DNA from 2 places in the Methylobacterium organophilum genome. Region 1 is predicted to be linked to the other one. Evidence: riboswitches for the same ligand, from Rfam matches in the RefSeq annotation. Region 1 holds a riboswitch; the other holds the start of a gene.
What was found. Region 1 has a riboswitch for cobalamin ahead of MMB17_RS15550 (TonB-dependent siderophore receptor). Riboswitches for the same ligand answer to the same signal wherever they lie in the genome.

Region 1 (3,203 bases):
CCGACCACGTCAGCTCGCGATGATCGAAAGTGCGCCGGAGCGTGCGCCCGTCCGGGAGGACACCCACGGTCTGCACGGCGTCGCCCGCGATGTTGCCGGCCAGCACCTGCGTGCCGGCGGTCAGCACCCAGTCGGGATCGAAGCGGTGCTCGATGCGCAACTGCCCGAGGGCATTGTCGTTGCGGAAGGGGGCAAGGCCGGGCTCTCCGATGTAGCGGGTCCGCGGCACGGCGCGCAGGTCGCCACGGAACGGGACGATGCCGCGGTCGAAGATCTGCCCGGCGCTGATCAGTTCGCCTTCGAGTGTGATCGTCGTGTCCGCCGTAGGCTTCCAGGCGATGGCGGGCGCGAGGTAGTAGCGGTCGCTCCTCCCGAAGTCACGGAAGCTGCCGTTGTCCTCCACGGCCCCCGTGATGCGGGCGAGCACCTGCCCGTTCTCGTCGAGGGCGCCGGTAGCGTCGACGGTGCTGCGCTTGGTATTGAAGCTGCCGTACTGCGTATCGACGGTGAAGGAGCGCTCGGCCAGCGGCTGCTTCGAGACGATGTTGAAGGTGCCGCCCGGATCACCCCGGCCGTAGAGGAAGGCGGAAGGACCCTTCAGAACCTCGACGCGCTCGATCGAGGCGATATCGGGCGAGTTCGGGTAGCCGCGGTTGATCGGGAAGCCGTTGCGGTAATACTCGCCTGTGGCGAAGCCGCGGATGGTGAACTCTGTCAGTCCAAGCCCGGCGAAATTGTTGGCCCGACCGACGCCGGCGAGGTTAAGGGCGGTGTCGATCCGGGTCGCGGCGGCGTCTTCGAGCACTTGGTTCGGGACGACGACGACCGCCTGAGGCACCTCTCGCAGGGGGGTATCGGTGCGGGTCGCGCTGACGCTCTGCTTCGCGAGATAGCCATCCGTGACGAGGCGAGGGCCGGATTTCCCTTGGACCGTGAGTTCGTCCAGCTGCACCTCCTGAGTCGCGTCGACGGCCAGTTGCGCAGACGCGGCGATCGGATCGAGGCCGACGGCAAGGTAGGCAGCCAGGGCGACAGTGCACGACCAGGCCTGCTTTCGACTGGGGCCGAACGCGGCAACATGATCGACCCGGCCGCTGGGCTTGCGAGCGGATGGAGATGATTCCGAGAGCGTGAGACCTGACCGGCGCGGCATCGTGGAAGCCCTTGATCGGACAAGGGCAGCTTCAGGCACGCGTGCGCGAGAGCGGGCGGTCAGCGCCTGCCACGGCCATGCGTTCCCTTCGGACACCCCGCCCGAGAAACGAAAACATCGCCAAGGCAGGTCTCCTGACTCGCGGGTCGTCGCCTCTGCCTGACCTTCCCGGCGCGGGGCACCAGTGGCCGTTCTCGGCAGCGGCTCGCCGCTCACAGTTGCGGGGGCAGCTCCGGCCTGACCCTGACGGGCTTCACCGGATTCCCTCTTAGCTCACGGCTACAGGGCCGTGAGAACCTTGACAGTCGCTCTCATCGGTCCTGCAAGGAGGGGAGTCAACCTATCGAACGCGGCTTATCGATACCTCGCGTTCCCGACTGAGGGGCGTCCGTTCCTGTTCGGCAACAAAGAGAGCCTTTGACTGCTGCGCCCCATTCATAAGTCGATACATCAACGGACAAATATCTAGAATGGTTTTTCGTTGATTATTTCCAGACTGCGACGGGATGCATTAGGAATATCAGCAGTATATCTGCGGATTTTATCCATGAAGATCAAAAGAGAACGCAGTGAGGGTCTTTGCCCCGATACCGCGGCTGCCTCCGCAACTGTGAGCGGTGAGCCTTCCGCCGCCAACGTCACTGCATGAGCCTGATCCGGGAAGACGGTGAGAGGGCAACGACCTGCGAGCTCGGAGGGGCGCCGAGGCCTCGTTCGCGGTGACGTGCCAATGCCGGAGGCTTGTCTCCCGTGTCCTTTGCCCTTCGATTCGCTCTGCGGAGCGCACTGGCGCTGTCCTATGCCGGCCCTGCTCGATTCGCCCGCTGTCCAGGCCCAGCAGGTCACCGCACCCTTCGCGAATGAACTGTGCGGCGGCGAGGCCGACGTCTCGCTCTCCGAGATCTCGGTCTCGGCCGAGACGGTTTGACCTGGTGTCGAGGCGCGATCAAATCCATTCATCGGGCACGTAAGCCGCCGACTTGGCAGGTGGCGTTCGCGGGATCGTTGTGAATCGGGATCGGCTGGGCCCGGGCCGCAGCAGGGCTGATAGGATGCAGCCAGTCACTCGCCTCCGCACTCGGCTGCGACTATCACGTGCTGCCCCTGTCCGGAGAAGATGTATGTTCACGCATGTCATGATCGGCAGCAACGACCTGGAACGGGCGCGAAGCTTCTACGATGCCACGTTCGCCGCGCTCGGAGGCAGGTCCGGCAAGATGGATGAGCGAGGTAGGCTGATCTACGCCCACGAGGGCGGCCGGTTGATGATCACGACGCCGATCGATGGCAATCCGGCGACCGCTGCAAACGGCGGGACCATCGGGATCGCCGCCGCCAGCCGCGACCACGTTCTCGCCTGGCATGCGGCCGGCACGAAGCACGGCGGCACTGCGATCGAGAGCCCGCCTTCCGAGCGACCGAACGGGGCTTTCGTGGCCTACCTCCGTGATCCAGACGGTAACAAACTCACCGCGCGGACCGTGCCGGCGAAGTGAGGAGCCCGGCCCTCCCTGCCGCGCCGGCCGTCCGTGCTATACTGCCAAGCAGCGTCGCACCCGATTCAGGCCGCGCGCCAGGCAGGACGAGCCCATGAAGGCGATCGCTCTTGCGGCTCTCACAGCCGCGCTCACGAGTGCAGCACCCGCTGCCGCGCAAACGACGGCCAGCCCCCACGGCTTCACGGTACAGGTCTCCCTCTCGCCCAAGGCGCTGAAGAAGCTGACCGACCTCTCCGAAAGCGTGACCGTGAGCTCGTTCTACTACTACGAGAGGGCTAGGAAGCCGACGCGCGCCGAGATCAAGCGTGCGCAGGCTGATGGCCAAGAGCCCGGCGCGTACGAGATCGCGGGCGACACGGTGACCATTCCGGCCGCCGGTGGCCTTGCCGAGATGCCCGGGTTTGGCGTCAACGCCGCGGATGCGACCTCGATCGACGAGAACCCAATCAAAGTGAACATCAACGTCTACTCCGCCCGCAAGGCGGCGCCGGACAACCTGCTCGACTGCGACCTTTTCTCGGACACAGTGACCGCCGCCAGGGCCAAGCCGA
Region 2 (3,203 bases), 2.3 Mb from region 1:
GTCGACCGGCCGGGCGCCACCGCGGCCCCCGCCCTGCGCGGCGACATCCGCTTCGACTCCGTTTCCTTCGGCTACAGCCCGGACCGTCCCGTGCTGCGCGACCTGAGCCTCACCATCGCGGCGGGCGAGACGGTGGCGCTCGTCGGCCCCTCGGGCGCGGGCAAGACCACGCTCTGCTCCCTGATCCCGCGCTTCTACGAGGTGGACGCCGGCCGCATCACGATCGACGGGCACGACATCCGCGCCTACACGCTCGCCTCCCTGCGCGGGCAGATCGGCATCGTGCAGCAGGACGTGTTCCTGTTCGCCGGCACGATCCGCGAGAACATCGCCTATGGCCGGCTCGATGCCGGTGAGGCCGAGATCCTAGAGGCGGCGCGGCGCGCCCGTCTCGGCGACCTGATCGCGGGGCTGCCGGACGGGCTCGACACCGTGGTCGGCGAGCGCGGGGTGAAGCTCTCGGGCGGCCAGAAGCAGCGGCTCGCCATCGCCCGGGTCTTCCTGAAGAACCCGCCGATCTTGATCCTCGACGAGGCGACCTCCGCTCTCGACACCCAGACCGAGCGGGACATCCAGGCGGCGCTGACCGAGCTCGCGGCCGGCCGCACCACCCTCGTCATCGCCCACCGCCTCGCCACGATCCGCCATGCCGACCGCATCGCCGTGGTCACCGAGAGCGGCATCGTCGAGGAAGGTCGGCACGAGGAATTGCTCGCCGCCGGCGGCTACTACCAGAAGCTCCACGCGGCCCAGTTCGCGTCGGATCGGCCGGACACGCCGCGCGCCGCGGCGGAGTAGGGGCGGCAGGAGGCCCCCTCGCCCGGGACAGGGTGGGCGATTGAGGGGGCGGGTGGCACCGCATTGACAGAGCCGCGACGCCAAGCTTAGCCATGGGGCGACGGTTCCCCTTGGGGATCAAAAGGGAACGCGGTGAGGGGTTCGCTCTGAAGCCGCGGCTGCCCCCGCAACTGTGAGCGGCGAGCCTTCCGCCACCATGTCACTGGATGAGCCTCATCCGGGAAGACGGTGAGAGGGCAGCGACCCGCGAGCCAGGAGACCTGCCGTCAGCCGTGGTCACACGCGAAGCGCGTCGGGCGGGGTGTCCTGACGGGTGCTGAAGGCGCCGCCCCTCCCCGGAGGAGGCGGTGACCCGAGGCCTCGTTCGCGGTGACGTGCCACTGCCGTTGCCCGAGGCTGCCGTCCCGTGTCCCGCCCCAGCCTGCTTCTTCTCTCCTGCGCGCTCCTCGCCACCGCGCAGCCTGCCCATGCCGAGGGCTCCCTCGGCGAGACGCGCCTGGACGAGATCGCCGTGGCGGGGGAGGCCGCCGCTTCCGCCGGGGGGGCATCCGGCCCCGCCGCCAGTGCCGGCTTCGTCGGCGGCAGCACGGGTATCGGCGGCGCACTGCCGGTCGTGGAAGCGGCGAGCGCGGGGGTCATCACCGGCGCGCAGCTCAACAGCCGCCCGGTCACCCGGCCCGGCGAGGTGCTGGAATCGGTGCCCGGCCTGATCGTCACGCAGCATTCGGGCGAGGGCAAAGCCAACCAGTTCTTCCTGCGCGGGTTCAACCTCGACCACGGCAGCGACATCGCCATCACCGTCGACGGCATGCCGGTGAACATGCGCACCAACGCCCATGCCCAGGGCTATGCCGACATCAACTTCCTGATCCCCGAGCTCGTCGGCGCGGTGGAATTCCACAAGGGCCCGTATTTCGCCCGCGACGGGGACTTCGCCTCGGCCGGCTCGGTGCGGATCGACTATCTCGACACGGTGGAGAAGAACCTCGCGCTCACCTCGATCGGCTCCTTCGGCTACAAGCGGGCGCTCGCCATCGCCTCGGCGCCCCTGGGCGAGGGCCACCTGCTCGCCGCCGGCGAGGCCCAGGTCTATGACGGGCCCTGGGACGTGCCGGATCGCCTCGCCAAGTTCAACGGCGTGCTGCGCTACAGCCAGGGCACGGCGCTCGACGGCTTCTCCGTGACCGGCATGGCCTATTGGGCCAAGTGGAACGCCACCAACCAGATCCCCGAGCGGGCCGTGGCGGGGGGCATCCTCGGCCGCTACGGCACGCTGAACCCGACCGATGGCGGCGATACCGGCCGGTTCTCGCTCTCGGGACGCTGGAGCGCGACCGACGATACCGGGGTCACCCGGGCGAGCGCCTACGTGATCCGCTACCGGATGAACCTGTTCAACGACTTCACCTATTTCCTGAACGACCCGGTCAACGGCGACCAGTTCCGCCAGCTCGACGACCGGGTGCTCGGCGGCGGCGAGATCGCCCATGTCTTCCAGGGCGACCTGTTCGGCCTGGCGACGGAGACCGAGATCGGCGTGCAGACCCGGACCGACAGCATGCGCGTCGGCCTGTTCAACACCACCAACCGCCAATACCGCTCGACCGTGCTCGACGACCGGGTGCTGGAGGCGAGCGCGGCGTTCTACGTCGAGAACCGGGTGCGCTGGACGGACTGGCTACGCACCAGCCTCGGCTTCCGGGCGGACGGCTACTACGCCGACGTCGTCTCCGACATCGCGGCCAATTCCGGCAAGGCCCGGGACGGCATCGTCAACCCGAAGCTCGGCCTCGTGCTCGGTCCCTTCGCCGACACCGAACTCTACGTGAATTACGGCGGCGGCTTCCATTCCAACGACGTGCGCGGCGTGACCGCGACCGTCGATCCGTCGAGCCCGCTCTTCAACATCCAGCGCTCGCCCTTCCTGGTGCCCTCGACGGGCTACGAGGTCGGCCTGCGCAACCGCTCGATCGCGGGACTGGAAAGCTCCGTCGCCCTGTTCCGGCTCGATTTCGCCTCCGAGAACCTATTCCAGGGCGATACCGGCACCACCGAGCCGAGCCGTCCGACCCGGCGCTTCGGCGTCGAATGGACCAACCGCTACGCGCTCACCCCGTGGCTGCGGCTCGAAGGCGACCTCACGGTCACCAATGCCCGGTTCTCGGATGTCGACCCGGCCGGCAACCGGGTGCCAGAGGCGCCCACCACCATCGCCTCAGCCGGGGTGACCTTCGGGGAAGGCACCGGCTGGTTCGGGACCCTGCGCTTCCGCTATTTCGGGCCGCGCCCGCTCATCGAGGACAATTCGGTGCGCTCGAAGCCGACCGCGCTGCTCAACGGCCGCATCGGCTACAATTTCGAGAACGGCGTCAGCCTCGCCCTCGACGTGCTGAACCTGACCAACG

Region 2: another riboswitch for cobalamin. It lies ahead of MMB17_RS04630 (TonB-dependent receptor); the one in region 1 lies ahead of MMB17_RS15550 (TonB-dependent siderophore receptor).

What each region holds. Positions count from the first base shown of each region.
Region 1 covers NZ_CP092848.1:3,324,615-3,327,817, reverse strand. The annotation lists gene MMB17_RS15550 (TonB-dependent siderophore receptor) at 1-1,153, opposite strand, end outside; cobalamin riboswitch at 1,261-1,469, opposite strand; cobalamin riboswitch at 1,672-1,874, shown strand; gene MMB17_RS25275 (hypothetical protein) at 1,953-2,081, shown strand; gene MMB17_RS15545 (VOC family protein) at 2,275-2,649, shown strand; gene MMB17_RS15540 (hypothetical protein) at 2,744-3,203, shown strand, end outside.
Region 2 covers NZ_CP092848.1:1,008,911-1,012,113, forward strand. The annotation lists gene MMB17_RS04625 (ABC transporter ATP-binding protein) at 1-798, shown strand, start outside; cobalamin riboswitch at 883-1,080, shown strand; gene MMB17_RS04630 (TonB-dependent receptor) at 1,310-3,203, shown strand, end outside.